Regions from separate parts of the Streptomyces sp. NPDC044061 genome, predicted to be linked through region 2. Evidence: predicted binding sites of a transcription regulator. Region 2 holds the regulator's gene; the other holds the start of a gene.

Region 1 (14,970 bases), on a different contig from region 2:
GGTGTGGTTCTGCGCCGGGTCCAACACCTCCAGCAGTGCCGCCGCAGGATCGCCGCGGAAGTCGGAGCCCACCTTGTCGATCTCGTCCAGCAGGACGACCGGGTTCATGGACCCGGCCTCCTTGATGGCGCGGACGACACGGCCGGGCAGCGCGCCGACGTACGTACGCCGGTGGCCGCGGATCTCCGCCTCGTCCCGGACGCCGCCGAGGGCGACCCGGACGAACTTCCGTCCCATGGCGTGCGCGACGGACTCACCGAGGCTGGTCTTGCCGACACCGGGCGGGCCGACGAGCGCGAGCACGGCACCGCCGCGCCGCCCGCCGATGACGCCCAGGCCGCGCTCACCGCGCCGCTTGCGCACCGCCAGGTACTCGGTGATGCGCTCCTTCACGTCCTCCAGGCCGGCGTGTTCGGCGTCCAGGATCGCCTTGGCTCCCTGGATGTCGTACGCGGAAGCGCTGTCGTCGGTCCGCTCGTTCCACGGCATCTCCAGGACCGTGTCCAGCCAGGTGCGGATCCAGGACCCCTCCGGCGACTGGTCGGAGGCGCGCTCCAGCTTGTCGACCTCCTTGAGGGCGGCCTCGCGGACCTTCTCCGGCAGATCGGCGGCCTCCACGCGGGCACGGTAGTCGTCGGACTCCTCGCCGTCCTCCTCGCCGTTCAGCTCGCGCAGCTCCTTGCGGACGGCTTCCAGCTGACGCCGCAGCAGGAACTCGCGCTGCTGCTTGTCGACGCCCTCCTGGACGTCCTTGGCGATGGTCTCGGCCACGTCCTGCTCGGCGAGGTGGTCGCGGAGCTGCTGCGCGGCGAGCCTGAGGCGGTCCACCGGGTCGGCGGTCTCGAGCAGTTCGACCTTCTGCTCGGTGGTGAGGAAGGGCGAGTACCCGGAGTTGTCGGCGAGCGCGGAGACGCCGTCGATGGCCTGGACGCGGTCCACGACCTGCCAGGCACCGCGCTTCTTCAGCCAGTTGGTGGCGAGCGCCTTGTACTCCTTGACGAGCTCCGCCACCTGACCGGGCAGCGGATCGGGCACGCTCTCGTCGATGCGCGCGCCCTCGACCCACAGCGCCGCACCCGGGCCGGTCGTACCGGCGCCGATCCGCACCCGGCCACGGCCGCGGATGAGGGCCCCCGGGTCGCCGTCGGCCAGCCGGCCGACCTGCTCGACCGTGCCCAGCACACCGGTCTTGGCGTACGTGCCGTCGATGCGCGGCACCAGCAGCACCCTGGGCTTCCCGGGCTCCGACCGGGCGGCGGCCTGTGCGGCCTCCACCGCGGCCCGCACCTCGGAGTCGCTCAGGTCCAGCGGAACCACCATCCCGGGCAGCACGACCTCGTCGTCGAGCGGCAGCACGGGCAACACGAGCGTGAACGCCGTGGACTCAGCAGCCATGATCTCCCCTTGGGCAGTCAACTTGAGCTATGCCGACTCAATGCTCATGAGCCCATGATTGTTCCCCCGGCGCTGTTCGCTCTCAGCGATCACCCGTGGCGGGTCCTGCCGCCCGCCGTCCCGCCCACCCCGGGAGCACGGGCATCAAGGAGCGGGCGGCTGCGCGGGAACCGTGGGCCTGTTGACACACCCGAGAGCACGGACCACCGCTCTGGCGGACCGCAAGAGGTACTTCTCGTGGTCGCGGGCCGACGTCCCGCTGGTGAGAGTGTCGGACAGCACGCCGGCCAGCGGCGTCCTCGCCTCCTGCCCCGGCCTGGTGCCCGGGATCCTGCACTTGACGTACACGCCGTACTGGGTGACCCCCTTGGCATCCTTCACCCGATGCAGTTTCACAGCGGCGTTCACCTGGGTCAGGATCCCTCCCTTCCCCTTGCCGTCCGGCCGGAAGTCGAAGGGAAGGGAAGAAGGCCCGAACCGTATCCGCAGCTCCTTGTTCCCGCCCGACGAGAACGCGGTTGCGGTGCACACGTCGGATGCCCAGTGATATCCGTCGGAATCCCCGGATTCCACCTGCTTGTAGTACTGCTCCTTCGCGCTCTTCAGGCTTTCCCCACCCCAGTCGACACGATCTTGGCCATCCGTGTGCGCATGCTGATCGAGCCAGGTGACGCCGGAGTCGCCCAAGACCTCTTCGCAGCCGCCGGACACCGAATCCGGTTGTTCTTTCCCCGCGGTGCAGGACGTGGCCGCCAGGGCCAGGGCGGCCAGGGCCAAGGAGGCGGCGGGAACTCTCTTCATCAAAATCCTCGGACATCCTTGGTGTCGCTGCGGGCGCGCCCCTTGTTGTAGGCGTCTTCCGCATCGTCCGACAGATCCCATATCTGGTCGTCGGACATTCCTTGTTGCTGTGCGTAGTTCAACAGAGGTGTCATGGCGTTGTGCTGGCCGGTTTCCCGGGCCTTGTCGATTCCCTGGAGCGCCTGGTCGGTGTTGTCGAACTCGTTCTCCTTGAGCCAGTCGACCGTCTGGTTCCCCATGTGCGTCTCCGCCGCTCCACCGACCGCCTCGAAGGCAAGAGGTACGGCGATCGCCGCGGCCGCACGGGTGGGGACCACCACCTCCGACGCCACCCCGACCGTGGTGCCGATCACGGCACCCGCGGCGAAGTCACGCCAGGCGCCCTGCTTCTCCAACTCCCGGTTGGCGGCTTCCTTCTGGTCGGCGAATTCATGGCCGATGCTCTCGAACCGGGCCTGGTCGAGCATCCCGTGCATCATGACGCTGTGCAGGGCCACCCGTTTCACATCGCCCGCGTCGCCGCCCTGGGCGGCCATCAGACTGGAGCCGTAGGTCTGCTGCGCCGCGGACACCGTGTTGTACGCGTCCTCGTCACCGGCGACGGCGCGGAGGAAGTTCGTGGTGCTGGTCGCCCCGAAATCGGCGAGATGATGTCTGTCCGCACCGAACCGGGCATCGCGCCCGTTCACCTCTCCGCTGCCGCCGAAGTCGGCGGCGGAGTAGTTCAGGCTGTCGATGTGGCCCGCCGCCATGTTGGCCAGGCTGTCGCTGATGCCGGGCTGCTTCTCGATCACATCCGCCGCGTTGTAGTTGTTCATGACGCGCGCCATCAGATCCGTCCGCTCCTCGCGCGCCTCGATCTGCGCCGCGGTCTTCAGCGGCGGAATGCCGGGATCCTTGTCGTCGTACGCGTATCCCAGCGTGGCGGACTCCAGAGCATGACCCAGGTTGTCGTACCCGACCGGCTTCCCGTCGTCGCCCACGGGCCACTGCCGGGCGCCTTTCTCATGGCCGGCGAGGTAGTCGAAGTTGTCGATCTTCTTGTCGCCCTCGCCGCTCGATCCCTCGAAGAAGTCGAGAGAGGCTTCCGGGTTGTGACCGAGAGCGTCCATGAAGCCGGCGACGGGGTCGTTGAGGTCGCCGGTGGGCGGGTACTCCAGGTTGGTGGTGTCGCGCCAGGCCACCTTCGGGTCGCCCGGGTACGTGCGCTCGTACTTCAGCATCGCGTCGCCGTAGTCGTGCAGGAAGCCCGAGTCGAACCGCCCCTTGTGCATCAGACTGCTCATGACCTGGAACCCGTTGGGGCCCATGGGCATGGACGGGTCGACCGGGAACGGCTTGCCGCCGGCGGCGATCACGTCCTTCTTCCACGCCTCCATCGCGGGGCTGTCGCCGTGGGAGGCGTTGGCGAGGGACATGCCGAGGTTGTCCTGGACATGCGCCAGCAACTCGGCCCTGTCGCCCTCCACCGCGCCTCCGGGCGGAGCGGCCAGGTCGCGCCAGAACTGGAGCGTGCCGTCCGCGCCCAAGCCGGTGGCGAACGTCTCGGTGAAGCCCGGGTTGTCCCGCTGGTTCTCCAGCATCTCGTCGAAGCGGGCCAGCTTCGCCTTGCTCCACTCCTTGACGTCGCCCTTGGCGATCTCCTTCTGCCAGTACGCGGCGTCCGCCTTGCCCTGCTCGCGGTCGGCTTCCTTGACGCCGTCCGGCCCGCGGTCGGTGAAGTCGTACTTGTTCTTCGTCAGACCGCGCAGGGCCCGCGCGACGACCCGGTCGGTCTCGGTCGCCTCCCACAGGATCCGGGTGATCCGGCTCCGGGCCGCGTCGAGTTCATCGTCCGTCGGATAGTGGATGTCCTTGCTGTTTCCGGCAGCCGCGCCGGGAGGGGCGGCGGAGGAAACCGCACCGTTGCCGCTGACGTAGATGTTCTGCTTCGCCAGGTCGTCGATGGCGGTACGCAGATGCTCCTTGTGCTTGGTGAAGTCCGCGTGCGCGTCGCGCAGCAGGCCCATGACGCTTTTCGCCTCGGCGGCGGCGTCCGCGAACTGCTGCGCCGTCTTGGTGACGAACTCACGGGACACCGTGGCGTTGGCGCCCTTCCAGTCCGCGGCGTTCGCCTTCTTCTCCAGGTCCGACGCGGCGAGGTCACCACCGCCGCCGGTGGCGAGCTTCTCCAGTCGGCCGGCCATGGTCTTCCAGTCGTCCACGGCGGTTTTGAGTGTGCCCAGACGCAGGTCGGTGAGCTCTTGCACGGTCAACTTGTCCGTCATGCGTGATATCAGTCCCCGTTATCCCCGTTGTTCCCGTTGTCCCCGTCGTTTCCGGTCGTGTCGATGCCGCCCGCCGTCGCCGCACCGGCCGTCGTACGGTGGCGGGCGAAGATCACCGGAAGTAGTCGTTGATGCGCGAGACGGTCATGAGGTCACCGGACGCGTTGCGCATGCCGGTCACGACGTGGTGCTCGTCCTGCGCGTGCTGGGCGCGCGTGAAGTCCAGGTGGTTGGAGATGTGGGCGCACGCCTCGTTCAGCGTCTGCAGCTGGGTGTTCCACGCGTCGTGCACCTCGAGCAGGGCGGAACCCATGTCCAGCCCGTCGTTGAAGAGGTCGTTGGACGCCGTGAACGTGCTCGGCCGCGCGAAGTCACCGTCCACCCGCACCTTCTCGTGCAGGTCGTATGCCAGGTTGCCGAGCCTGCCCAGCTGGTCGTCATGGACCACGAGGTCCGCGCTCCCGCCGCCGCCTCCCGCGGCCGGGACCTGATTCAGCTGCATCTGCGTCGATCGCTTCTGCACAGCCTCGGACTTGAGCTGCTCCCACTCTTCCCAGGCCATCCTGACGCCCCTCCCGTTTGCGATTACGATGGCTAAACCTTCTTTGCCTGCCCATTAAGCAGTCGAACATTCCTACCCATGCGGATCACATGACGGCAACCGTCCACCCCGATCCGGCACCGCGTCTTCACAGCCTCGGTCCAGCTCCTCCCACGGGAGGGCGGGACGGGCGGCTCGCACGCCGCGCCGCGGCCACGAGCCTGGCCGCCTCCGTCGCACGGGCGGTCAGAGGGAAGCTGCCGAGGCCTCCGGGACGTGACGCTCCGGCGCGTGCTGCCAGCGCCGGATCAGTGGCCAGCCGGCTATGCCGATCGTGAGGGCGATCAGATGGCCCCAGTTGGTCATCGGATCCTGGAAGGCGATCAGGTCGTCCAGGAGCGTGCCCGCGACCAGGGCGAGGAGCGGCCAGCGGAGCCAGGGGGTGAGGAGGCCGGTCAGGGCGCCGATGCTGGCCGCGACGCCGAAGCTGATGCCGTAGTCGAGGCGGTGCAGCGAGGTGGCCGGCAGATGGCCCACCAGCACGGCGAGGCCCACCGGGACCTCCGTGGCGAGGGTGGCGAGGACGTGCCCGGCCAGGAACACGCAGGCCGCCCGGACTCCGCCTATCCGCCGCTCCAGCGCGCCGAGCACAAGCACGAAGGCGGCCGCGTACGGCGACACGATCCCGCCCGCGATCCACAGCGCGCTCGCCAGCAGCACCAGGACCGGAGTCCGCATCAGGTGGGCGACGTCGGTGCTTGAGTTCTGATGGAGCGTGTGCACCAGCGCGGGGTCGGACCGGGCCGCCAGCAGTGAGGTGAGGGCGAGCAGGGCCGCGTAGGCGAACGTGAACGGCGTGCCCGTGGGAGTGGGCAGCAGGCGCCAGGGCCGGAGGCGAGGGCGGGCCGCGGCCGGGCGCGGGCCGGTGACCGGGGCCGTCGGCGCCGGCCGCTGCCGTGGGACCCCGTCGAGGAGACCGGCGACGTCCGGAACGGTCGCGGGCCCGTCGGGAAGGGGCGCGCCCAGGGGCGGGGACGCGGCCGTCGCGGGGCCGGTCACGGTCCGTTCCACGGTGAGGCGCTCCTTCCGTCGCGCCCCACCCTTCGTGCTCACGAGTCGGCTGTCTATGACCGACGCCACGCGAGAGCGGATTCACAGCAACCTCAGAGGGCTCGCGGGCGTCCGCCCCGGCCCGGCGCCCACCGAGCCCGTCCGCGCGTCGCACGAACGGGTACATCGTGTCCACGGCCCCCGCCCCGTCCCCTTCAATTCCCGTGAAGTCAACGCCCCGTTCGCGCAGGATGGGCGCATGACAGCCATGCACGACTCCCCCGTGGTCCTGGACCGTCGCGAAGGCCCGTACGGCGAGGTGGTGCTGCGCAGACAGGGCGAGCTGCTGCAGATCATCGCCAACGGCTGCTTCCTGATGGACACCTCCGACGGCCGCTCGGAGCGTCTGCTGGTCGACGCCGCCTACGAGGCGCTGGACGGCCGCCCGGCGCCGGACGTGCTGATCGGCGGGCTGGGTGTGGGATTCTCGCTCGCACATGCCGCGGCGAATCCCGGCTGGGGCCGGATCGACGTGGTCGAGCGCGAGCCCGCCGTCATCGCCTGGCACCGCAGCGGGGGACCGCTGTCCACGCTCTCCGCGGACGCTCTCGCCGATCCGCGCACCAAGATCGTCGAAGCCGACCTCGTGACCTACGTCAATGAGACATCGGACACGTTCGACGCCCTTTGTCTCGACATCGACAACGGCCCTGGCTGGACCGTCACCGAGGACAACGACGGCCTGTACGCCCCGGCCGGACTCGTCGCCTGTGCAAGGGTGTTGAAGCCTGGAGGGGTGCTGGCTGTATGGTCGGCCGAACCCTCTCCGGAATTTGAAGGAACCTTGTGGAATGCCGGGTTCCGTCAGGTGCGTACCGAAGAGGTGCCCGTTGCCCGGGGCGTTCCGGACGCTGTTCACCTCGCCGTCCGCCCTGGATAGCGACGGCGCGGTGTGTCCCCGTAATGTGCTGCCCTGACGCCGATCATTCAAGCGTCAATCGCAGTCATGGGATCACCCCACGGATTCCGGAAAGCAACAGGGGCGGGCGATGGAGCAGACACACACCTCCCAGACCGGCGCGGCGACGACCACCCCGGGCGCGCAGCGCCGGGTGCTGGTCGTCGAGGACGACCCCACGATCGTCGACGCCATCGCGGCCCGGCTCCGCGCCGAGGGATTCCTCGTGCAGACCGCGTCCGACGGTCCGGCGGCGGTCGACACGGCCGAGGCCTGGCAGCCCGATCTGCTGATCCTCGACATCATGCTGCCCGGCTTCGACGGCCTGGAGGTCTGCCGGCGCGTGCAGGCCCAGCGCCCGGTGCCGGTGCTGATGCTCACCGCGCGGGACGACGAGACCGACATGCTGGTCGGGCTCGGGGTCGGTGCCGACGACTACATGACCAAGCCGTTCTCGATGCGGGAGCTTGCCGCGCGGGTGCACGTCCTGCTGCGGCGGGTGGAGCGGGCCGCGGTGGCCGCCAGCACCCCGCGCAGCGGCATCCTGCGGCTCGGTGAGCTGGAGATCGACCACGCGCAGCGCCGCGTGCGGGTGAGGTCCGAGGACGTCCACCTCACGCCGACCGAGTTCGACCTGCTGGTGTGCCTGGCGAACACCCCGCGCGCGGTGCTCTCCCGGGAGCAGTTGCTGGCCGAGGTGTGGGACTGGGCGGACGCCTCCGGCACCCGGACGGTGGACAGCCACATCAAGGCACTGCGCCGGAAGATCGGCGCCGAGCGGATCCGCACGGTGCACGGTGTCGGGTACGCGCTGGAGACACCGACGCCATGAGCGGCGGGCGGGAGGCCGCACGGAGGAGCCCCGGGTCCTCGGCCGAGGAGCCCTGGGGCGGCGTACGCCCGTTCTCGATCAAGACCAAGCTGGGCGCTCTGGTCGTCATCTCGGTGCTGATCACCACCGGTCTGTCGATGATCGCGGTGCACACCAAGACGGAGCTGCGCTTCATCACGGTCTTCTCGATGATCGCCACACTGCTGATAACGCAGTTCGTGGCGCATTCACTCACCATGCCGCTGGACGAGATGAACACAGTGGCCCGCTCGATCTCGCAGGGCGACTACACGCGTCGGGTGAGCGAGAACCGCCGTGACGAGCTGGGCGACCTGGCCCAGACGATCAACGTCATGGCCGACGAGCTGGAGGCCCAGGACCGCCAGCGCAAGGAGCTGGTGGCGAACGTCTCGCACGAGCTGCGCACCCCCATCGCGGGCCTGCGCGCGGTGCTGGAGAACATCGTCGACGGGGTCACCGAGGCCGACCCGGAGACCATGCGGACGGCGCTGAAGCAGACCGAGCGTCTCGGCCGCCTCGTGGAGACCCTGCTGGACCTGTCCCGCCTCGACAACGGCGTCGTACCGCTGAAGATGCGCCGCTTCGAGGTGTGGCCGTACCTCTCGGGCGTACTGAAGGAGGCCAACATGGTCGCCTCCGCGCGCGCGGGCATCGCCTCCGGCTCCGGCAGCCACACGCGCACGGACGTGCACCTGCACCTGGACGTGTCCCCGCCGGAGCTGACCGCGCACGCGGACCCCGAGCGCATCCACCAGGTCGTCGCCAACCTGATCGACAACGCGGTCAAGCACAGCCCGGCGCACGGCCGGGTGACCGTGAAGGCGCGGCGCGGGCCGCAGCCGGAGTCGCTGGAGCTGGAGGTCCTGGACGAGGGACCCGGTATCCCCAGGTCGGAGTGGCGCCGCGTGTTCGAGCGCTTCAACCGTGGCGCGGTGAGCCGGCCGCACGGCCCGGGCAGCGACGGCGGTACGGGCCTCGGGCTGGCGATCGCCCGGTGGGCGGTGGATCTGCACGGCGGCCGGATCGGTGTGGCCGAATCCGACCGGGGGTGCCGGATCATCGTCACTCTCCCGGGACTGACTTCCACCCCAAGTTGACGTAAAGTCCGAACCGGAACCTCAAGATCCACAGACGTCCGCTCAGCCGGACACGTGTGATCAGGCACAGGCCCGCGCAGCTGGCGCCCCGGGCCCCGGGTCGGCACACCCTCGCACTCGCGCTCACATGCGGAGCCACGCTTGTTTCCCGCCATATCAAGCCCTGAAACAAGATTTTCGATGTGACTTACGCGACGATGAACGGGCCCGACCTGACCTTAGCGGTCTTGGAGGCGTAGCCTTGTTTCCCGCTGTCCATCACCTTGTGAAGCGGAAGAGGGCGGTTGCCGCCGTGTCGCCACAGTCCCCCAGTAACTCGAGCATCTCGACCGACGACCAAGCCGGGAAGAACCCCGCTGCTGCGTTCGGTCCCAACGAGTGGCTCGTCGACGAGATCTATCAGCAGTACCTCCAGGACCCGAATTCGGTAGACCGCGCCTGGTGGGACTTCTTCGCCGACTACAAGCCGGGGGCGCCTGCCGCCTCGGCTCCGGCGGGTACTGCGGCCGCGGGGGCCGCAGAGACCACCACCACGGCTCCCCCGGCCCAGCCCGCGGCTCCGGCCCAGGCCGCGCCGGCCCCTGTGGCCGCCCCGAAGCCCGCCGCGGCCCCGGCTCCGGCCCCCGCTCCCGCGGCGAAGGCCGCGGCCCCCGCCCCGGCCAAGCCGGCGACGCCCGCACAGGCGCCCGCTCAGCCGAAGGCCAAGGCCGCTCCCGCCGCCGGATCGCCCGAGGGCCCCGAGCTGATCACGCTGCGCGGCCCGGCCGCCGCGGTCGCGAAGAACATGAACGCCTCGCTGGAGCTGCCGACCGCCACCTCGGTCCGCGCGGTCCCGGTGAAGCTGCTGTTCGACAACCGGATCGTCATCAACAACCACCTGAAGCGCGCCCGGGGCGGGAAGATCTCCTTCACGCACCTGATCGGCTTCGCGATGGTGCAGGCCATCAAGGCCATGCCGTCGATGAACTGGTCGTTCGGCGAGAAGGACGGCAAGCCGACCCTCGTCAAGCCGGCGCACGTCAACCTCGGCCTGGCCATCGACCTGGTCAAGCCGAACGGCGACCGCCAGCTCGTCGTGGCCGCCATCAAGAAGGCCGAGACCCTGAACTTCTTCGAGTTCTGGCAGGCCTACGAGGACATCGTCCGCCGCGCCCGCGACGGCAAGCTGACGATGGACGACTTCACCGGCGTCACGGTCTCCCTGACCAACCCCGGCGGCCTCGGCACCGTCCACTCCGTGCCGCGTCTGATGCCCGGCCAGTCCGTGATCATGGGCGTCGGCTCCATGGACTACCCGGCGGAGTTCCAGGGCACCAGCCAGGACACCCTGAACAAGCTCGGCATCTCGAAGGTCATGACGCTCACGTCGACCTACGACCACCGGGTGATCCAGGGCGCCGCCTCCGGCGAGTTCCTGCGCCAGGTCTCGAACCTGCTGCTGGGCGAGACCGGCTTCTACGACGGCATCTTCGAGGCGCTGCGCATCCCCTACGAGCCGGTCCGCTGGCTCAAGGACATCGACGCCTCGCACGACGACGACGTCACCAAGGCCGCCCGGGTCTTCGAGCTGATCCACTCCTACCGGGTGCGCGGCCACGTCATGGCCGACACCGACCCGCTGGAGTACAAGCAGCGCAAGCACCCCGACCTGGACATCACCGAGCACGGGCTCACCCTGTGGGACCTGGAGCGCGACTTCGCGGTCGGCGGCTTCGCCGGCAAGTCGATGATGAAGCTGCGCGACATCCTCGGCGTGCTGCGCGACTCGTACTGCCGCACCACCGGCATCGAGTTCATGCACATCCAGGACCCCAAGCAGCGCAAGTGGATCCAGGACCGCGTGGAACGCCCGCACTCCAAGATGGAGCGCGAGGAGCAGCTGCGGATCCTGCGCCGGCTGAACGCGGCGGAAGCCTTCGAGACGTTCCTGCAGACGAAGTACGTCGGTCAGAAGCGCTTCTCGCTGGAGGGCGGCGAGTCCGTCATCCCGCTGCTCGACGCGGTGATCGACTCCGCTGCCGAGTCCCGCCTGGACGAGGTCGTCATCGGCATGGCCCACCGCGGCCGCCTGAACGTCCTCGCCAACATCGTCGGCAAGTCGTACGCGCAGATCTTCCGCGAGTTCGAGGGCAACCTCGACCCGAAGTCGATGCACGGCTCCGGCGACGTGAAGTACCACCTGGGCGCCCAGGGCACCTTCACCGGCCTGGACGGCGAGCAGATCACGGTCTCGCTGGCCGCCAACCCGTCCCACCTGGAGACGGTCGACCCGGTCATCGAGGGCATCGCCCGCGCCAAGCAGGACATCATCAACAAGGGCGGTACGGACTTCACCGTCCTGCCCGTCGCGCTGCACGGCGACGCGGCCTTCGCGGGCCAGGGCGTGGTGGCCGAGACCCTGAACATGTCGCAGCTGCGCGGCTACCGCACCGGCGGCACGGTCCACATCGTCATCAACAACCAGGTCGGCTTCACCGCGGCCCCCGAGTCCTCGCGTTCCTCCATGTACGCGACGGACGTGGCCCGCATGATCGAGGCCCCGATCTTCCACGTGAACGGCGACGACCCGGAGGCCGTGGTCCGCGTGGCGCGGCTCGCCTTCGAGTTCCGCCAGGCGTTCAACAAGGACGTGGTGATCGACCTCATCTGCTACCGCCGCCGCGGTCACAACGAGTCGGACAACCCGGCCTTCACCCAGCCGCTGATGTACGACCTGATCGACAAGAAGCGCTCGGTGCGCAAGCTCTACACCGAGTCCCTGATCGGTCGCGGCGACATCACTCTGGAAGAGGCCGAGCAGGCCCTGCAGGACTACCAGGGCCAGCTGGAGAAGGTCTTCACGGAGGTCCGCGAGGCCACCTCCCAGCCGGCCGAGGGCCCGGTGTCGGACCCCCAGGCGGACTTCCCGGTCGCCGTGAACACCGCGATCTCCGCGGAGGTCGTGAAGCGGATCGCCGAGTCCCAGGTCAACATCCCCGACTCCTTCCACGTCCACCCGCGTCTGCTGCCGCAGCTGCAGCGCCGGGCGGCGATGGTCGAGGACGGCACGATCGACTGGGGCATGGGCGAGACGCTGGCAGTCGGCTCGTTGCTGCTGGAGGGCACCCCGGTCCGGCTGTCCGGCCAGGACTCCCAGCGGGGCACCTTCGGCCAGCGCCACGCGGTCCTCATCGACCGCGAGACGGGTGAGGAGTTCACGCCGCTGATGTACCTCGCCGAGGAGCAGGCGCGGTACAACGTCTACAACTCCCTGCTGTCCGAGTACGCGGTCATGGGCTTCGAGTACGGCTACTCGCTGGCCCGCCCCGACGCGCTCGTCATGTGGGAGGCGCAGTTCGGCGACTTCGTCAACGGCGCGCAGACGGTGGTCGACGAGTACATCTCGGCGGCGGAGCAGAAGTGGGGCCAGACGTCCGGCGTCACCCTCCTGCTCCCGCACGGCTTCGAGGGCCAGGGCCCGGACCACTCCTCGGCCCGCGTCGAGCGCTTCCTGCAGCTCTGCGCCCAGAACAACATGACGGTCGCCATGCCGACCCTCCCGTCGAACTACTTCCACCTCCTGCGGTGGCAGGTGCACAACCCGCACCACAAGCCGCTGGTGGTCTTCACCCCGAAGTCGATGCTGCGCCTCAAGGCCGCCGCGTCGAAGACGGAGGAGTTCACGTCGGGTCAGTTCCGTCCCGTCATCGGCGACGCCACCGTTGACCCGGCCGCGGTCCGCAAGGTCGTCTTCGTGGCCGGCAAGCTGTACTACGACCTGGAGGCCGAGCGGGTCAAGCGCGGCCTCACGGACACGGCGATCATCCGCATCGAGCGCCTGTACCCGCTGCCGGGTGCCGAGCTCCAGGCGGAGGTCAACAAGTACCCGAACGCCGAGAAGTACCTGTGGGCGCAGGAGGAGCCGGCGAACCAGGGTGCCTGGCCGTTCATCGCGCTCAACCTGATCGACCACCTGGACCTGGCGGTCGGCGCGGACATCCCGGCCGGCGAGCGGCTGCGGCGCATCTCGCGTCCGCACGGCTCGTCCCCGGCGGTGGGCTCCGCCAAGCGCCACCAGGCCGAGCAGGAGCAGCTGGTGCGTGAGGTGTTCGAGGCGTAGGCCTCCGGCGGTTCGGCCGCTGTTCGCCAAGGGCCCGGTGCCGAGTTTCCGCTCGGTGCCGGGCCCTTCGCCTGGCCGCAGGGGTGGTTCTGTGCGTGCGCGGCTGCGGCGGTGTCGTGGTTGTTCGCGCCGTTCCCCGCGCCCCTTCGGGGGCGCATTCAGCCCAGGTAGGCCTCGAAGTCCCAGTAGGGGCGGTTGCGTTGGCGGGCCGAGATGGTGTGTGGGTGTTGGGCGCCGAGGGTGCGGGTGAGGCCGAGGAGGCCGTCCTCCTCCAGTTTTCCGGCCTCCTCCTGCTCGCGCGCCGCCCGCAGGTCGGCGGCGAGCGCCACCTGGCAGGACAGGGTGAGCGGGTGCTGGTCGCCCAGGGTGTGCCGGGTCCTGCGCAGCGTGTCCCGGCTCAGTTCGACGGCGTCGGTGATCCGGCCGTTGATGTTCCGCGCGCTGGCCGCGTTGAGCGCGCAGCCGAGCACCCAGGGGTGGTCGGCGCCCAGCGTGGCGTTGAGCCCGGCCAGCGCCGACTCGAACATCGCCATCGCCTCGGCGCGTTCGCCGGCGGCCTGCATCACGAGACCGGTGTTGGAGAGCATGCCGGTGGCCACCGGGTGGGCGGGGCCGAGCAGGGAGCGGTAGCCGGCCTCGGCCTCGTCGATGAGGTCCCGGGCCTGGCTGAGGTCGCCGTGCTCCCTCAGGAAGTTGCCGTAGTTGGTGATGAAGGACAGGGTGCGGTAGTGCTCGCGGCCGTGCAGCTGCTCCAGCTGTTCCAGCAGGGTGGCCATCGACGGCCCCACCTCCTGCGCCTGGCTGCCCTCCCGGCGCCGGCACATGGCCAGCTGGGCGCGGGCCTCCAGGGTCTGCGGATGCTGCGGGCCGAGCACCTGCACATGGAGCCGGACGACGGGCTCCTGCCGGACCAGCGCGTCGCGGTAGCGGCCCAGCAGGCGCAGGCCGTGGGTCACGGCGTTGCCCGAGTTCAGGGTGGTGATGTGCCGGGCGCGCAGGACGCTCTCGCGCCGGGAGAGCGTCTCCAGGTCGAGTTCGTACGCCTCCGCGTAGCGGCCGAGCAGGCGCAGGCCGACTCCCAGGTTGTGCCGGGCCACCAGGGTGGGGGGCTCGTCCGCGCCGAGGAGCCGCTCGTTGCCGTCGAGGACCTCCCGCTGGAGGTCGTAGGCCTCCCGGTAGCGGCCCAGGTGGCGCAGGCTGGCCGCCATGGCGCTCCTGGTGACCAGTTCGCCGAGCGTGTTGGGGCGTCCGGCCGCCCGGAGTTTCTCCAGGACGGCGTGGTCCAGGTCGTAGGCGTCCCGGAATCTGCCGCTGGCCCGGAGCATGTTGCCCTGCTGGGTGGTCAGGTCCAGCATCGGCTGGGCCAGCGGTTCCATGAACTGCGACCAGGCGTCACGGATCTTGCGGACCAGTTCCAGACCGCTGTTGTACTCGCCGCTGCGCACGCAGTACCGCAGGCAGTTCAGGAGCAGCTCCTGCACCCGGGGCTGGTTGCTGTCGAGCGCACCGGAGGGTTCGAGGTGCGGCAGCAGCTCGGCGTAGCGGGGCCACGTCCGGCTGTCCGCCGGGTTGCCGGGATCGGCCTCGGCCAGCAGGGTGCGCACCGCCCGGCGGTGCCGGATCCGGCTGTCCTCGCTGGTCAGCTTGGAGACGATGTCGTGGACGAGCCGGTGCATGTGCACCGACTCCTGGTGCGGGCCCATCTCGGCGCCGGCCGGGCCGCGGGTCTCCCGGGTGAGCACCGAGTAGTTGACCAGGGTGTCCAGCGCCCGGGTCCAGGCCGGCAGGTCGGTGGCCATCCAGCGCAGTTCCTCGGGCAGTTCGGCGCGCGGGTAGGCCCGGATGAGGCCGAGCGGGATCCGCCCGGGCGCGAACGAGGTGCACAGGCTGAGCACGTCGATGGCCTGCG
Region 2 (14,970 bases):
GTCCCGGCCTACTTCAACGACTCCGAGCGCCAGGCGACGAAGGAGGCCGGCGAGATCGCCGGTCTGAACGTCCTGCGCATCGTGAACGAGCCGACCGCCGCCGCGCTGGCCTACGGCCTCGACAAGGACGAGCAGATCATCCTCGTCTTCGACCTCGGTGGCGGCACCTTCGACGTGTCCCTGCTGGAGATCGGCGACGGCGTCGTCGAGGTGAAGGCCACCAACGGTGACAACCACCTCGGTGGTGACGACTGGGACCAGCGGGTCGTGGACTACCTGGTCAAGCAGTTCCAGTCCGGTCACGGCGTGGACCTGTCCAAGGACAAGATGGCCCTGCAGCGCCTCCGTGAGGCCGCCGAGAAGGCCAAGATCGAGCTGTCCTCCTCCACCGAGACCTCGATCAACCTGCCCTACATCACGGCGTCCGCCGAGGGCCCGCTGCACCTGGACGAGAAGCTCACCCGGGCCCAGTTCCAGCAGCTGACGGCCGACCTGCTGGAGCGCTGCAAGACGCCGTTCCACAACGTCATCAAGGACGCCGGGATCTCCCTCGGCGAGATCGACCACGTCGTCCTCGTCGGTGGCTCCACCCGTATGCCCGCCGTCGCCGAGCTCGTCAAGGAGCTGACCGGCGGCAAGGAGGCCAACAAGGGTGTGAACCCGGACGAGGTCGTCGCCATCGGCGCCTCGCTCCAGGCCGGTGTCCTCAAGGGCGAGGTCAAGGACGTCCTGCTCCTCGACGTCACCCCGCTGTCCCTCGGCATCGAGACCAAGGGCGGCATCATGACCAAGCTCATCGAGCGCAACACCACGATCCCGACGAAGCGCTCCGAGATCTTCACGACGGCCGAGGACAACCAGCCGTCCGTGCAGATCCAGGTCTACCAGGGCGAGCGCGAGATCGCGGCCTACAACAAGAAGCTCGGCATGTTCGAGCTGACCGGTCTGCCGCCGGCGCCGCGTGGCGTCCCGCAGATCGAGGTCTCCTTCGACATCGACGCCAACGGCATCATGCACGTCACGGCCAAGGACCTCGGCACGGGCAAGGAGCAGAAGATGACCGTCACCGGCGGCTCCTCGCTGCCGAAGGACGAGGTCGACCGGATGCGCCAGGAGGCCGAGCAGTACGCGGAGGAGGACCACCGCCGCCGCGAGGCCGCCGAGACCCGCAACCAGGGCGAGCAGCTCGTCTACCAGACCGAGAAGTTCCTCAAGGACAACGAGGACAAGGTCCCGGGCGAGATCAAGACCGAGGTCGAGGGCGCGATCGGCGAGCTGAAGGAAGCCCTCAAGGGCGAGGACACCGCCGAGATCCGCACCGCCACCGAGAAGGTCGCGGCCGTCTCGCAGAAGCTCGGCCAGGCCATGTACGCCGACGCCCAGGGCGCCCAGGCGGCGGCCGGCGGTGCCGAGGCTCCCAAGACCGATGACGATGTCGTCGACGCCGAGATCGTGGACGACGAGCGCAAGGACGGTGCCGCGTGACGGAGGAGACCCCGGGCTTCGAGGAGAAGCCCGACGTCCCCTCCGGCGCGACCCCCGACGACGCCGAGTCGAAGGCCGCCCCTCGTGAGGGGGCGGCCCCGGCCGGGGACGTAGCAGCAGACGCGGGCCTGGTGGCCCAGCTGGACCAGGTGCGCACGGCGCTCGGCGAGCGCACGGCGGACCTCCAGCGCCTCCAGGCCGAGTACCAGAACTACCGCCGACGGGTCGAGCGGGACCGGGTCGCGGTCCGGGAGATCGCCATCGCGAACCTCCTGACCGAGCTTCTGCCCGTGCTCGACGACATCGGCCGCGCGCGGGAACACGGCGAACTGGTCGGCGGCTTCAAGTCGGTGGCCGAGTCGCTGGAGACCGTCGCGGCCAAGATGGGCCTGCAGCAGTTCGGCAAGGAGGGCGAGCCCTTCGACCCGACGATCCACGAGGCCCTGATGCACAGCTACGCACCGGACGTCACCGAGACGACCTGCGTGGCCATCCTGCAGCCGGGATACCGCATCGGCGAGCGCGCCATCCGCCCCGCGCGGGTGGCCGTCGCCGAGCCGCAGCCGGGCGCGCAGACCGTCAAGGCCGACGAAGCCGAGGAGAGCGCGGCGGCCGACGACAAGGAGAACGGTGGCCCGGAGGAGGGCTGACGTAATCACTGAAGACAGGAAGGAGGGACGTCGGGGATGAGCACCAAGGACTTCATCGAGAAGGACTACTACAAGGTCCTCGGCGTCCCCAAGGACGCCACCGACGCCGAGATCAAGAAGGCGTACCGGAAGCTCGCCCGCGAGTTCCACCCGGATGCCAACAAGGGCAACGCCAGGGCCGAGGAGCGCTTCAAGGAGATCTCCGAGGCGAACGACATCCTCGGCGACGCCAAGAAGCGCAAGGAGTACGACGAGGCACGCGCCCTGTTCGGCAACGGCGGCTTCCGCCCCGGGCCGGGCGCCGGCGGCGGCTCCTTCAACTTCGACCTGGGCGACCTCTTCGGGGGCAACGCCCAGAGCGGGGGCGGCTTCGGTGGCGGAATAGGTGACGTCTTCGGGGGCCTGTTCAACCGGGGCGGGACCACGGGCACCCGTACCCAGCCCCGGCGCGGCCAGGACATCGAGTCCGAGGTCACGCTCAGCTTCACGGAGGCCATCGAGGGCGCCACGGTGCCCCTCAGGATGTCCTCCCAGTCGCCCTGCAAGGCCTGCTCCGGCACCGGCGACAAGAACGGCACACCGCGCGTGTGCCCGACCTGCGTCGGCACCGGGCAGGTGGCGCGGGGCTCGGGCGGCGGCTTCTCGCTCACCGACCCGTGCCCCGACTGCAAGGGCCGCGGTCTGATCGCCGAGCACCCCTGCCTGGAGTGCAAGGGCAGCGGCCGTGCCAAGTCGTCGCGCACCATGCAGGTCCGCATCCCGGCCGGGGTCACGGACGGGCAGCGGATCCGGCTGCGCGGCAAGGGCGCGCCCGGTGAGCGGGGCGGCCCGGCGGGCGATCTGTACGTCGTCGTGCACGTCGGCGCGCACCCGGTGTTCGGCCGCAAGGACGACAACCTCACGGTGACCGTGCCGGTGACGTTCGCCGAGGCGGCCCTCGGCGGCGAGGTCCGGGTCCCGACCCTGGGCGGTCCCGCCGTCACCCTGAAACTGCCGGCGGGCACCCCCAACGGCCGCACCATGCGGGCGCGGGGCAAGGGCGCGGTCCGCAAGGACGGTTCCCGGGGCGATCTGCTGATCACCGTCGAGGTGAGTGTCCCCAAGGACGTGTCGGGGAAGGCTCGTGACGCACTGGAGGCGTATCGCGAGGCGACCGCGGACGAGGATCCGCGGGCGGAGCTGTTCGAGGCCGCGAAGGGAGATTGAGAGCCCCATGGACACACCCGGCCGCCGGCGCAACCCGTACGAACTGACCGAGGAGACCCCGGTCTACGTCATCTCGGTGGCGGCCCAGCTCTCCGGACTCCACCCGCAGACGCTGCGCCAGTACGACCGTCTGGGGCTGGTCTCCCCCGACCGCACGGCCGGGCGGGGCCGCCGCTACTCGGCCCGCGACATCGAACTGCTCCGCCAGGTGCAGCAGTTGTCCCAGGACGAGGGCATCAACCTGGCCGGCATCAAGCGCATCATCGAACTGGAGAACCAGGTCGCCGCCCTGCAGTCCCGCGTCGCGGAGATGCAGGCGGCCCTGGACGGCGCGGCGGCCGCGATGCGGCAGCGTGAGGCCGCCGTCCACGCCTCCTACCGTCGCGACCTGGTCCCGTACCAGGAGGTCCAGCAGACCAGCGCGCTGGTGGTGTGGCGGCCGAAGAAGGCCAAGGACTAGGCGGAGACGCGGTGAAGGGGCCCGGAGGACGAACCTCCGGGCCCCTTTCCCATGCGCTGGACCGGAGCCCCCACAGTGAAGCTGATGCTGGCCGAGATCGTTCGGTCTTCTGCTCGAGTCGGCGCCGCGGCGCGCCGCCGGTCGCGGCCCGCGAGCGGTGGGGTTGGTTGCAGGGATCTTTGCCCTCGCGTGAACTCCGCTTGAATGGAGGGCCCGTAAAGAGTGTTTGGAGGCGATTCCGCTCCTTCTTCACATGCTCGGCGGAGCGTGCTGTTGCGCACTCGTTAAGTAGTTCCGCTTGACGCAGGGTGTCGGCCCGGCGTTGGCTTTTCAGACACCTGGGTCGTAAAGCAGCACCCACGTCCGGAACGCACCTGAAGTGAGCCCTCGAATGCGTCGTATCGCCATGTCCGTGGCCGCGTCCACGATGACCCTTTCGCTCGCCGGCTGCGGCGTGCTGGACGCCACGGGGGACGGTGCCAGCGCGAGCCCGACGAAGGGCGACGACGTCACCGTGGGGCTGCTGCTGCCGGAGAAGGCGAACACCCGCTACGACAAGTTCGACTACCCCATCATCAGGGACCAGGTCACCTCGCTCACCCACAAGAAGGGCAAGGTCCGGTACGCCAACGCGGATGCGGACTCCGCCCGGCAGGCCGGACAGATGCAGCAGATGATCGACGACAAGGTCGACATCATCCTGCTCGACGCCGTCGACTCGCACGCCATCGCCGGCGAGGTGAAGAAGGCCAAGGACGCGGGTATCCCGGTCATCGCCTACGACCGGCTGGCCGAGGGCCCGATCGACGCGTACATCTCCTTCGACAACGAACTGGTCGGCGAGGTGCAGGCCCGTACGCTGCTGGAGGCGCTGGGCTCGGGCGTCGACACCTCCGACAAGGTCGTCATGGTGAACGGCTCGCTCACCGACCCGAACGCCAAGCAGTTCAAGCAGGGCGCGATGTCCGAGCTGAACGGCAAGGTGACGATCGCGGACACCTTCGACACCAAGGACTGGAAGCCGGAGAACGCCGAGACCGAGATGGCCGAGGCGATCAGCAAGATCGGCAAGAACAACATCGCCGGGGTCTATGCCGCCAACGACGGCATGGCGGGCGGCGTCATCAAGGCCCTGAAGGCCGCCGGCGTCACCACCCTGCCCCCGATCACCGGCCAGGACGCCGAACTGGACGCGGTCCAGCGCATCCTCCTCGGCGAGCAGTACATGAGCGTCTACAAGTCCTACCCGGACGAGGCCGAGGCGGCCGCCCAGATGGCCGTCACCAAGGTGCAGGGCAAGGACATCCAGTTCGACGCCCTCACCCAGGACCGGGTCGACAGCCCCACCGACAAGGCCATCCCGTCCAAGCTGGTCCAGGTGAGCGCCCTGACCAAGAGCAAGATCAAGGACACCGTCGTCGCGGACGGCATCTACACGGTCGGGGACATCTGCACCGCCAAGTACAAGGCGGCCTGCGCGGCGGCCGGCCTGAAGTAGCCGCGACCGGCCGACCACCGCGCCGTGCACGTCACCAGCGGCGGTCGGCCAGCACCGGTACGGCCTCCCGCGCCCGGCCCACCTCCCCGAGCCGGAGGTCGACGGCCGTGAAGTCGGGGCCGTCCCCGAGCCGGGCCAGGACCTCGCCCCACGGGGACACCGCCAGGCTGCCGCCGACACCGGTGGGCGCCGCACCGGCCGGGGCCTCACCGGGTTCGGCCTGGCCGACGGCCACGACGAAGCACGTGGAGTCCAGCGCGCGGGCGCGCGCCAGCAGGGTCCACTGGTCCCGCTTGCCGGGTCCCGCGCCCCACGAGGCGGGGACGACCGTGACCTGGGCGCCCCGGAGGGCGAGTTCGGTGAACAGGCCGGGGAACCGGATGTCGTAGCAGGTCGCCACGCCGATCCGGACCCCGTCCACGTCCACCGTCAGCGGCCGGTCGCCGGGCTCGACCGTGTGCGACTCGCGGTGGCCGAAGGCGTCGTAGAGATGGATCTTGTCGTAGTGGTCCAGGCGCCCGTCGGAGGCCGCGACCAGCACGGTGTTGCGGACCCGCGCGCCGTCCCCGGGCGTGAACATCCCCGCCACCACCGTCACGCCCGCCTCCGCCGCGAGCTGCCGCACGCGGGACGCCCACGGGCCGTCCAGCGGCTCGGCGACCGGACGCGACGGCACGCCGAAGCGGCACATCGTGGCTTCCGGGAGCACCAGCAGCCGCGCCCCGGCCGCCGCGGCCCGGTCGACCTCCTTCTCCACGAGGACCAGGTTGGCCTCCGGGTCCGCCGTGGCGGCGAGCTGGCCGAGCGCGACGCGCAGCACGGGCGGGGTCACGGCAGGGCCCGCAGCACGGCGGTCAGCCGCTCCAGGCCGGCCACCAGGTGCTCGTGCCGGGCCGCCGAGTAGGCGAGGCGCAGGTGGTCGGCGTAACGGCCCTGCTGCAACGGGTCGTAGAAGGTGCCGACCGAGTAGACGATCCCGGCCTCCTTCGAACGCTCGGCGAGCAGTTCCGCCGCCGGGACACCGCCCCTGACCCGGGCCCAGACGAAGAAGCCGCCCGCCGGGTCGTCGAACTCCAGCTGGTCGCCCGCCTCGCGCAGGGCCCGCACGGTGAGTTCGGCGCGCTCCTGGTAGATCTCCCGGCCGCGCGCCAGGAGCTGCTCGTACCAGCCGTCGCGGGCCAGCAGGGTCCGGGCGATGGCCTGGGAGAGCGTCGAGCTCTGGAAATCCAGGCGGCGGCGCAGGTTGACGACGTGCGGGGCGAGCCACTCGGGGGCGACCAGCCAGCCCAGGCGCAGCCCGGGACCGAGCGTCTTGGCGAAGGTCCGGGCGACGACGACCCGGTCGCTGTCCAGCGGAAAGTCGGGTTCGTCGCGCCCGTCCGGCGCGAAGTGCCGGTACGGGTTGTCGGACAGGACGAAGAAGCCGTACCGCTCGGCGAGTTCGACCAGCCTGAGCCGCCGCTCGTACGGCAGCAGCCCACCGGCCGGGTTGTGGAAGTCCGGCACGGTGTAGACGGCCTTGGGGCGCAGCCCGGCGCGCAGCCGCTCCGCCAGGACGTCGACGTCGATGCCGTGCGGGCCGACCGGGACGGGGTGGATGTCGGCGCCGGTGTTCTCGACGATGCGGATGGTGTCGGGGAAGACCGGGTCGTCGACCACGATCACGTCGCCCGGTTCGGCGACGGCGTGCAGGGCGAGGGCGGTGCCGTGCAGGCCGCCGTTGGTGATGAGGACGCGCGCCGGGTCCAGGCCCTCCCGGGCGGCGATGAGTTCGCGCAGGCCGGGGTCGCCCGCGTTGGGGCCGTAGGCGAGGGCCGGGCCGCCCGTGTCGGGGCCGGCCAGCAGCTCCTGGGTGACCTCGCGGATCTCGGCCAGGGGGAGCGCTTCGACGGCGGGGGCGCCGCTGACCAGGTTGACGAAGTCGAGGCCGGGTTTGCGGGCCGGTACGGCGTAGGGGGAGGAGACGGAGAGGGCGGCTGTGCGGGCGGCGATGAGGGTGCCGGGGGGCGGGGTGGGGGTGAGGGTGGTGGTCATGCCGGGGTCCTTTTCTTGAGTGCGGGTGCGGGGGCCTGCGGGGCCTTGGTCGTCGGGGGGTGCGCCTCGGCTTCGCCTTCGGCGGGGATCTCGTTCCCACCCGCACCACCTGTGCGACTTTCGTCGTCGGGCGCGCGTGGCCCCTGTGGGGCGGACTCGCCGTCGGCGGGTACGGGGGGCCGGGGGGTGAGGTGAGTGCGGGCGGTGGGAGGGATGGAGGAGGCGACTTCGCTGTGGGTGGGGGAGGCGGGGTCGGTGCGAGTGCGGATGCGGGGTGGGGGTGGGGGTGGGAACGTGGTGGTGCCTGACGAGGTCAGGGGTAGGCGTTCGGTGGGGGTCAGGCCGAAGCCGGGGCCCGGTAGCGGGGGTGCGTGATGGTGGACTCGGTCGACCGCGTAGGCGGGCTCGGTGAGGTCCGGGGGGAACCATTCGTCCTGGCGGCCCGACTCCACCGCGACCAGGGCGTCGGCCCATGCGGCGAGCAGCCGCCCCGCCGCCCACAGCGGGCCCACCTCGGCGACTTGGACGCCGAGTTGGCAGCGCAGGCCGAGAGCACGGGCGTGGGCCAGCATGCGCAGGGAGCGCAGGGGACCGCCGCACTTGGAGACGCGGACGTTGACGTGGGTGGCCGCTCCGTGTGCGTGGGCGGCGTCGAGGTCGGCCGGCGTCACGGCGGACTCGTCCAGCATCACCGCACAGCCGGTCTCGTGCCGGATGCGGCGCAGTGTCGTCCAGTCGCGGGGGCGGGTGGGCTCCTCCAGCCAGGTCACGTGGTCCGCCAGGAGGCGGGCGGCGCGCAGGGCGGTCGCCGGGCTCCAGGCGCCGTTCGCGTCCACGGAGAGGGTGGTGCGGTCAGGGTCCACGAATTTCCACACCCTGTGCACCAGTTCGCGCGTCGCCTGTGCATCGGGCAGGCCCTTCACCTTGACGTGAGTCAGGTGCGCGAGGGCCTGCGGCGGAAGTGCGCCGAGCAGTTCCTCGGGGGCACGGCTCGAGTCGAGGACGAGCGCGGACGGTCGGACCTGCGGTGCGGCACGCAGAACGCCGGGGGCGGCGGCGAGGGCCAGTGCCTCGGCCGCGTCCCGGCCGTGGGCGCGGCACCAGGCGTCCAGCAGGGCCGTCTCCAGGGCGGCCGCGGCGGCGGGAGCCGGCCGGCCGGAGCCGCCCAGGGCACCGGGCAGGTCGAGGGCGGCGAGGGCGAGCACGCCCTCCTCGAACGAGCCGGACAACACCTCCTGCCCCTCGGGGAGTTCGGCGTGCAGCAGGGCGTGCGTCGCCGATTCGAGCGTCTCGCCGGTGACGTACGGCCGGGGTGCGCCCTCGCCCCAGCCGGCGGCGCCCTCGAAGGTGCAGCGGACCAGGACCGAACGGGAGGCGCCGCGGGCGTGCGCGGCGTGTGCGAAGGGGCGGGACATGGGGACGCGGGCGGTGTACACGTCGAGGACGGGCCGTGCGGTCACGAGGCCGCCCCGGTCGCCGTGGCGGCCAGCCAGTCCCAGTAGGCGTGGCGGGAGGCCGAGAACTCGACGTAGTGGCCCGAGCCGGGCAGGTCGACGGCCGTGGCCCGCGGGGTGAGGCCGGACAGGACGGTCCAGGAGGTGTCGAGGTCGATGATCGCGTCGTGTTCGGGGCGCACGAAGTGCACGGGGCCCGCCGTCCGCTCGCCCCAGGTGCCGCCGCGCATGTAGACGTCCTCCAGCCGCACCATGACCGAGCGGGTGGACGCGGTCACCTGACGGATCATCAGGACGTCGTTGGCCATGAAGTCCAGGTAGGCCGTGACGTCCGTGTAGTCCGCGTCGGCCAGGGACAGCGGTGTGGTGGCCAGCCCGCCGCCCGAGCGCAGCGCGGCCAGTGCCTCGCCGGCGCCGTGGCGCGCCCGCTGCTGGCCGAGCGCCGGGGCGCAGAACACCAGTCCGGTGTCGCCGGGCACATGTCCCGCGGTCACCAGGGCGGCCAGGACGCTGCCGCCGAAGCTCTGCCCGACGACGGTCAGCGGGACGCGGGGGGTGAGGGCGCGGGCCGCGGCGAGCGCCCGGCCGTGGTCGTCGAGGACCTGCTCGGCCGAGGGCAGATGGCCGCGCGGGCCGCCGCTGACCCCGCTGCCGCGCCGGTCGGGCACGTGCACGGCGATGCCGCGGGCGGCGAGTTCGGGGCCGGTCTCGAACAGCCAGTCGGCGTGGCTCTGGATGCCGTGCACGTAGAACACGGCGGCGCGGACGGGCCGGGCGGGCGTCCAGGTGTGCAGGGCGAGGGCGGTGCCGTCGGCGGCGGTGAGCGTGGACGTCGTACGGCTGAAGTCGGTCGCTGTGGTCATCGGACGGCACCGGTCCCCTCGGCGAGCGGGCCCCGCTCGGTGCTCGCCCTGAGCAGGCGCCGTTCCCGCAGGACGTCCAGCAGTTCCGTGTTCCGCTGCAGCCAGTGGTGCTTGACCTGGTTCGAGGAGGTGCCGCGGGCGCGCAGCCGCTCCTCGGCGCGGGCGAACGCGCCCCACTCGGCCGCGGTGACCTCGATCCGGCCGAGCCGCCGGGAGGTGCGCTTTTCGCCGTACTCGACGTTGATGCGGCGCAGCGCGGTGTCCGTGTCGCGGGCCAGCGACTCCAGACCGGCGGGGCCGAGGTCGGCGGCGCCCTCGACGACGACGTGGTAGCGGGGCGGGGCTCCCCACACCGGTACGACGGTGAACAGGGGCCGGCCGCCGAGGCCTTCGGGAAGCGACTGCACGACGGCCTGGTGGACCTGCGTCTCGGTGAGCTTCTCGCCGGTGAAGGAGGCGCGGAAGCCGGCCCGTCCGGTGAACTCCAGGCGCGGGGTGGCGCCGTAGCGGCCGGCCACCCGGTAGACGTCCCCGACGTCGTACCGCAGCAGCCCGTTGGCCTGGCTCATCACCAGCCGGTACTCCCGGCCCTCGACCAGCTCGTCGAAGAGCAGGGTCGGGGTGTCCGGCGCCAGCGACTCGGCGCCTTCGGTGTCCTCCACGGGGACGAACTCGTACAGGCCCTGGTTGACGGCCAGCGGACCGGCGGAGGGGTGGCCGTCGACGGGCAGGGTGACGATGCCCTCGGTGCCGGTCGTGCTGAACGGCAGCCGGGGCACGCCGGGCAGCACCTCCTCCAGCCAGTCCCGGTAGAGGGCGGCGGAGGCGGAGTTCCAGGCGACGGCGAGCGCGATGCCCGGCCACAGGTCGGTGAGGGCGGCGGTGCCGCCGGTCGCCTCGAGCACGCGGGCCAGACGGTCGGCGGTCTCCCGGTCGGGGCTGAGCGCGGGGTGCCGGGCGCCGGCCAGGGTGCCCTCGCGTACGTCCGTCACCAGCCGTTCGCCGGAGGCGGCCAGCGTCTGCGCCAGGCTGATGATCTTCGACGGGTTGAGGGCCACCACGGCCCGCACGTCGGCGCCCGCGAGCAGGCGCAGCTTGCGGTACAGCGCCGCGTCCCAGTTCTCCTCGGGGTCGCCTAGCAGCCACGGCTCGTCGTACCACGGCGGCAGCCAGTCCCGGGAGCCGACCGCGGCCGGGCGGCTGGAGATGCTGTAGACGGGCCTGCCGCCGTCGGGGCCCGGGCGCCCCGGGGTGCGCTCCCAGGACAGGTCGAGGACCTGCGGGATGTGCGCGGCGGACGCGGTGCGCCCGGCGCGCGCGTCGGCGGCCGCGAGCGTCTCGAAGTACAGGCCCCACTGCGCGTACAGGGCGGGTCCGCGGTAGTGGTCGCGCCAGTGCCGGGTGGTGGGGATGTGCTTGGGCGTTCCGCTGGAACCGGACGTCTTCAGGTACGCGTAGGGATGGCTGCGGGTGAGGACCGCGGACCGGCCCTCGCGTGCGCGGCGGACGTAGGGCTCGACGTCCTCGTACTGCTGGATCGGCACGGCCCGCCGCCACTGGTCGACGGTGCGGACGCGGGCCAGGGAGTGGGCACGGCCGAACTCGGTGTCCGCGCATTCGTCGAGAAGGTCCTCGAATACCGCCCGGACGCTGTCCCGCGGATTCTCGTAGATATTCCGCTGTATTTGCAGAGAATGCTGGGTGCGTATACCGAACGCGTGGCACGAGCAAGGGGTGGGCGCGGCCTCGCGCGGCGACGGTAGAACATTGGCCAGGTGCACTGCGGGTGTGGCAATGGCTGCCATGTCTGTCCTCTGATCGGGAGTCGCGGGTGCGGGTGCAGGGTTGAATTGTGAGTCTTACCTGCAGGTCAACCGCCATGTGGCGCAACGGTGCGCGGGCGCACGGAAGTGCGCGGGGAGATGGCGGGATCAGTGCGAAACGCGACAGGGGGAACAGGGGCAGCTGCGGAGACAATCCGCTGACTTTACCCCCGGTCGGTCAGTTTGCTGTCGCATGCACATGATTATTTGCGGTTCGGCGGCGGCCCGTCAAGAAATTTCAGAAGGAAATCGACGGTCATTGTTGCGTGCCGATGAAATTCCTTCGGTTTCCGGCTTCGAACGCCGGGAAACCAGGTGCCGGTCGCCCAGGACGCCGGCCAGCGCGAGCACGGTGACGGCCGCTCCGGCGGCCAGCAGCGTGCGCGGGCCGAGGCCCATCAGGCTGCCTGCCAGGGCGGTGCCCGCCGAGGACACGGCCATCTTCAGGGCGCCCATGGAGACGTACACCTGGGCGCGGGCGGCGGGCGGCGCGTACACCGAGCGCACCGCCAGCGTCGCGGTGAACAGCAGGGCACTGGCGGCCCCGGCGGCGGCGAACGTCACCACGGCCACGGTGTAGCCCGGCGTCGAAGCACAGCAGGCCACGGCGCCCGCGCTCACCGCGACCAGCACGGTGGCCGTCCGCTCCGGCTCGCCGCCGAGCGGCACGAGACCGGCCACGACCGACCCGGCGAGGTAGCCGAAGCCGTAGACGGCGGCGAGGGCGGCGCCCGCGTCGGCGCTGCCGCTGAGCTGCCGGCCGAGGGTGGTCGCGACCACCGTGATACCGCCGGCGACCAGCGCGGTGAGCGCCATCGCCAGCATCACGCGGCGCAGTTGGCCGACGGTCGCGATGACCCGGAGGGTCTGCCGCACCCGCGGTGGGCCGGCCGGTCCCTTCGCGGGCGGCCGTGCGGTGGGCAGGGTCAGGACGGTGAGCGCGGCCAGGGCCGCCGCCACGCCCAGGCACAGCACGGCGGCGCGCGGGCCGAGTGCCGCGCCGGCGGCGCCCACGGCGGCCGGGCCGAGGGTGTTGCCGATGCCGTAGGTCGCCGAGTCCCAGCCCTCGGCCCGCCGCTGGGCGCGGTCCGCGAGGCCGTCCAGGGCGGCCAGGCGGCTGCTCAGACCGCCGGTGACCAGCGGCCCGCACAGTCCGGCGACGGTGACGAGCCCGGCCACCACCGGCGCCGGGACACGGCCGAGCAGCAGCGCGGCCGCGGAGAGGCCGGCGCCGAACACGAGGAAGGAGAGGGCCAGGACCCGGCGTCCGTCCCGGGCCCGGTCGAGCACTCCGGCCAGCCAGGGCCCGGCGACGTAGGGGGCGGTCAGCAGCGCGGCGAGCAGGCCGCCCAGGGCCGCGCCGCCGGAGCCGCCCGCGCGGACGGTCAGAGTGAACAGGCCGACGGCCGCACCGCCGCTCGCGGTGCGCACCAGGGAGGCGGTCAGCAGGTAGCGGATCAGGGTGCCGGTGGTGTGGGGGGTGCGAGTCGTCGAGGGGTGGGGATTGCCGGACGGAGCGGTGCCGGAGGTGCCGGACGGGGCGGTGTGGGGGGTGCCGGGCATCTCAGCGCACGCCCCGCCCCGGGTCCGCCGCGACCGCCCGCTCCGCCACGGCCGTCAGCGGGAACCCGAGCCGCTTCTCGATGTCCCGCCGGACGGCCGCGCACTCCTCGTCGGCGCGGTCCGCGTCGTCGCCGACCACCCGGATCATGCCGAAGGTGTCGAAGTTGCCGTTCATGCCCGGCAGCCGGGCGCCTGGCTCGGCCCGGCTGAAGCCGGAGTGCAGACGTGGCCGGAACTCCTCGAACCAGTCCTTCGACAGGTCGGCCGGTACGACCGTGTCGTGCGCGGCGGCCAGGAAGGTGTGGCTGGCCGCCCGCAGCCGGGGCAGCGGACCGGAGGGCGCGGGCACGCCGAGGAACAGGTCGACCAGGATCTCGAAGACGTTGTGGCCGGTGGCCATGCGCACCGAGTCGGGCAGTGACCCGCCGGAGATCCGCGGGTTGGCCTCGACCAGCCGGAACCCGGTGGCCGTCCGCATGACCTCGACGTGGAAGATCCCGAGGTCGAGCCCGAGGACCCGGCAGACCTGTGCCGCGTACGCCCCCAGCTCGGCCTCCTCCACGTCCGGGAGCCCCGAGGGCACGGTGCAGCCCAGTTCCAGGACCGGGTTGTCCCGGCCCATCTTGCGGCCCACCGCGACCAGCGGGGTGTACCGCTCGCCGTCGGCGGCGACCTCCACGGAGTACAGCTCGCCGACCGCCAGTTCCTCGACGATGTGGCGCTCGTCCAGTTCGGCGGCCAGACCCGGCTCCATCGACCGCAACTCCACAGCGGCGTCCGCGAAGTGGGCGCGCAGGCCGTCCGCGTCCTCGACGATGCCGGTGACGGCCTTGCCGACCCCGGAGACCGGCTTGACCACCACGGGATAGCCGATGCCGGCCGCGGCCCGAAGCGCCTCGGGGAGCGTGGTCACCACCGCGAAGCCCAGGCTCGGTACGCCCGTGTCCCGGAGGATCTCCCGGCAGCGCCCCTTGTCCCGGGCCGCCGCCGCCCCCTCGTACGGCGTGCCGCGCGCGCCCAGCCGCTCGGCGAGCCGGGACGCGGACAGCACGCACAGCGACAGCGTGGTCAGCACGGCGTCCACGTCGCCCGGCCGGACGCCGTGCTCGCGCAGCAGCCCGAGCAGCGGCTCCACGTCCTGCAGGTCGGGGGAGTGGATGGTGCGGTCCGCCAGCTCCTCGGCGCGAGCCCGCTCGGCGGGCGGGGTGACGAAGTCGTACAACGGTGAACGCAGCAGGGTCACTTCGTGCCCCTGCCGCTTGGCGTACGCGATGGACTGCACGCCCAGCGCGGTGATCTCGACGAATACGAGGTGGGCCACCTCAGTTCCCCTTTCGCGCCCGTCGCGCGGGCGCAGCGTGGACACGCGGGCGGTGTGGGCCGGGGCCGGCGTGCCGGTGGACGGGGCGGGGTCAGGACGCGCCGCGGGACAGCCAGTGCTCGGGGCGTACCCGGACGAGGACCGACCGCGCGGTGGCGTCGGGGCTCGCGTCGACGAACGCGTCGCCCGCCTCCGGTCCCAGGTACCGGTGGGCCAGCGCCCGGCGTTCCGCCTCGGTGGCCGGCGCGCGGAACTCCACGACGGGTCCCTCGACGGTGACGTAGGTACGCGGTGGCTCGGTGTCCTGCACACACAGCGACAGCCGCCGGTGCCGTTCGACCAGGCGGGCCTTGCGGCTGCCCAGCGCGGTGATCAGGGTGATGTCGCCGCCGGGCGTGTAGGCGTACCACATCGGCACCGACAGCGGCGCCCGTCCGTCCTCGCCCGCGACGGCGACGACGGCCACCCGCACCTCGGCCAGGAACGCCTCGCGCTCCGCCGGGGCCATGGGCCGCAGTCGCACGGCACGCTCCGTCTTCCCCCGCTCGCTCATGATGCCCCAGCCTGCGCGGCGCGCGGTCGGGGGTCCAATAGAGGTTTTCTCGCAGCCGAT

What was found. Region 2 encodes HspR, which represses chaperone genes until heat shock. Its sites were predicted from a motif close to TTGAGNNNNNNNNNCTCAA; they were not measured.
Region 1: a site for HspR is predicted at 1,418-1,436, ahead of lon (endopeptidase La). Genes of this name have one in related genera too.

Annotation. Positions count from the first base shown of each region.
Region 1 covers NZ_JBWKFL010000006.1:39,716-54,685, forward strand. The annotation lists gene lon (endopeptidase La) at 1-1,395, opposite strand, end outside; gene AC07CM_RS11615 (hypothetical protein) at 1,540-2,172, opposite strand; gene AC07CM_RS11620 (hypothetical protein) at 2,196-4,463, opposite strand; gene AC07CM_RS11625 (hypothetical protein) at 4,576-5,025, opposite strand; gene AC07CM_RS11630 (rhomboid-like protein) at 5,251-6,075, opposite strand; gene AC07CM_RS11635 (spermine/spermidine synthase domain-containing protein) at 6,314-6,994, shown strand; gene AC07CM_RS11640 (response regulator transcription factor) at 7,104-7,844, shown strand; gene AC07CM_RS11645 (HAMP domain-containing sensor histidine kinase) at 7,841-8,962, shown strand; gene AC07CM_RS11650 (multifunctional oxoglutarate decarboxylase/oxoglutarate dehydrogenase thiamine pyrophosphate-binding subunit/dihydrolipoyllysine-residue succinyltransferase subunit) at 9,255-13,061, shown strand; gene fxsT (FxSxx-COOH system tetratricopeptide repeat protein) at 13,220-14,970, opposite strand, start outside.
Region 2 covers NZ_JBWKFL010000003.1:24,482-39,451, reverse strand. The annotation lists gene dnaK (molecular chaperone DnaK) at 1-1,485, shown strand, start outside; gene grpE (nucleotide exchange factor GrpE) at 1,482-2,135, shown strand; gene dnaJ (molecular chaperone DnaJ) at 2,172-3,341, shown strand; gene AC07CM_RS04975 (heat shock protein transcriptional repressor HspR) at 3,349-3,801, shown strand; gene AC07CM_RS04970 (sugar ABC transporter substrate-binding protein) at 4,193-5,299, shown strand; gene AC07CM_RS04965 (carbon-nitrogen hydrolase family protein) at 5,331-6,116, opposite strand; gene AC07CM_RS04960 (aminotransferase-like domain-containing protein) at 6,128-7,333, opposite strand; gene AC07CM_RS04955 (enolase C-terminal domain-like protein) at 7,330-8,793, opposite strand; gene AC07CM_RS04950 (alpha/beta hydrolase) at 8,790-9,650, opposite strand; gene AC07CM_RS04945 (GH3 auxin-responsive promoter family protein) at 9,647-11,455, opposite strand; gene AC07CM_RS04940 (MFS transporter) at 11,702-13,036, opposite strand; gene AC07CM_RS04935 (ATP-grasp domain-containing protein) at 13,038-14,357, opposite strand; gene AC07CM_RS04930 (pyridoxamine 5'-phosphate oxidase family protein) at 14,449-14,910, opposite strand.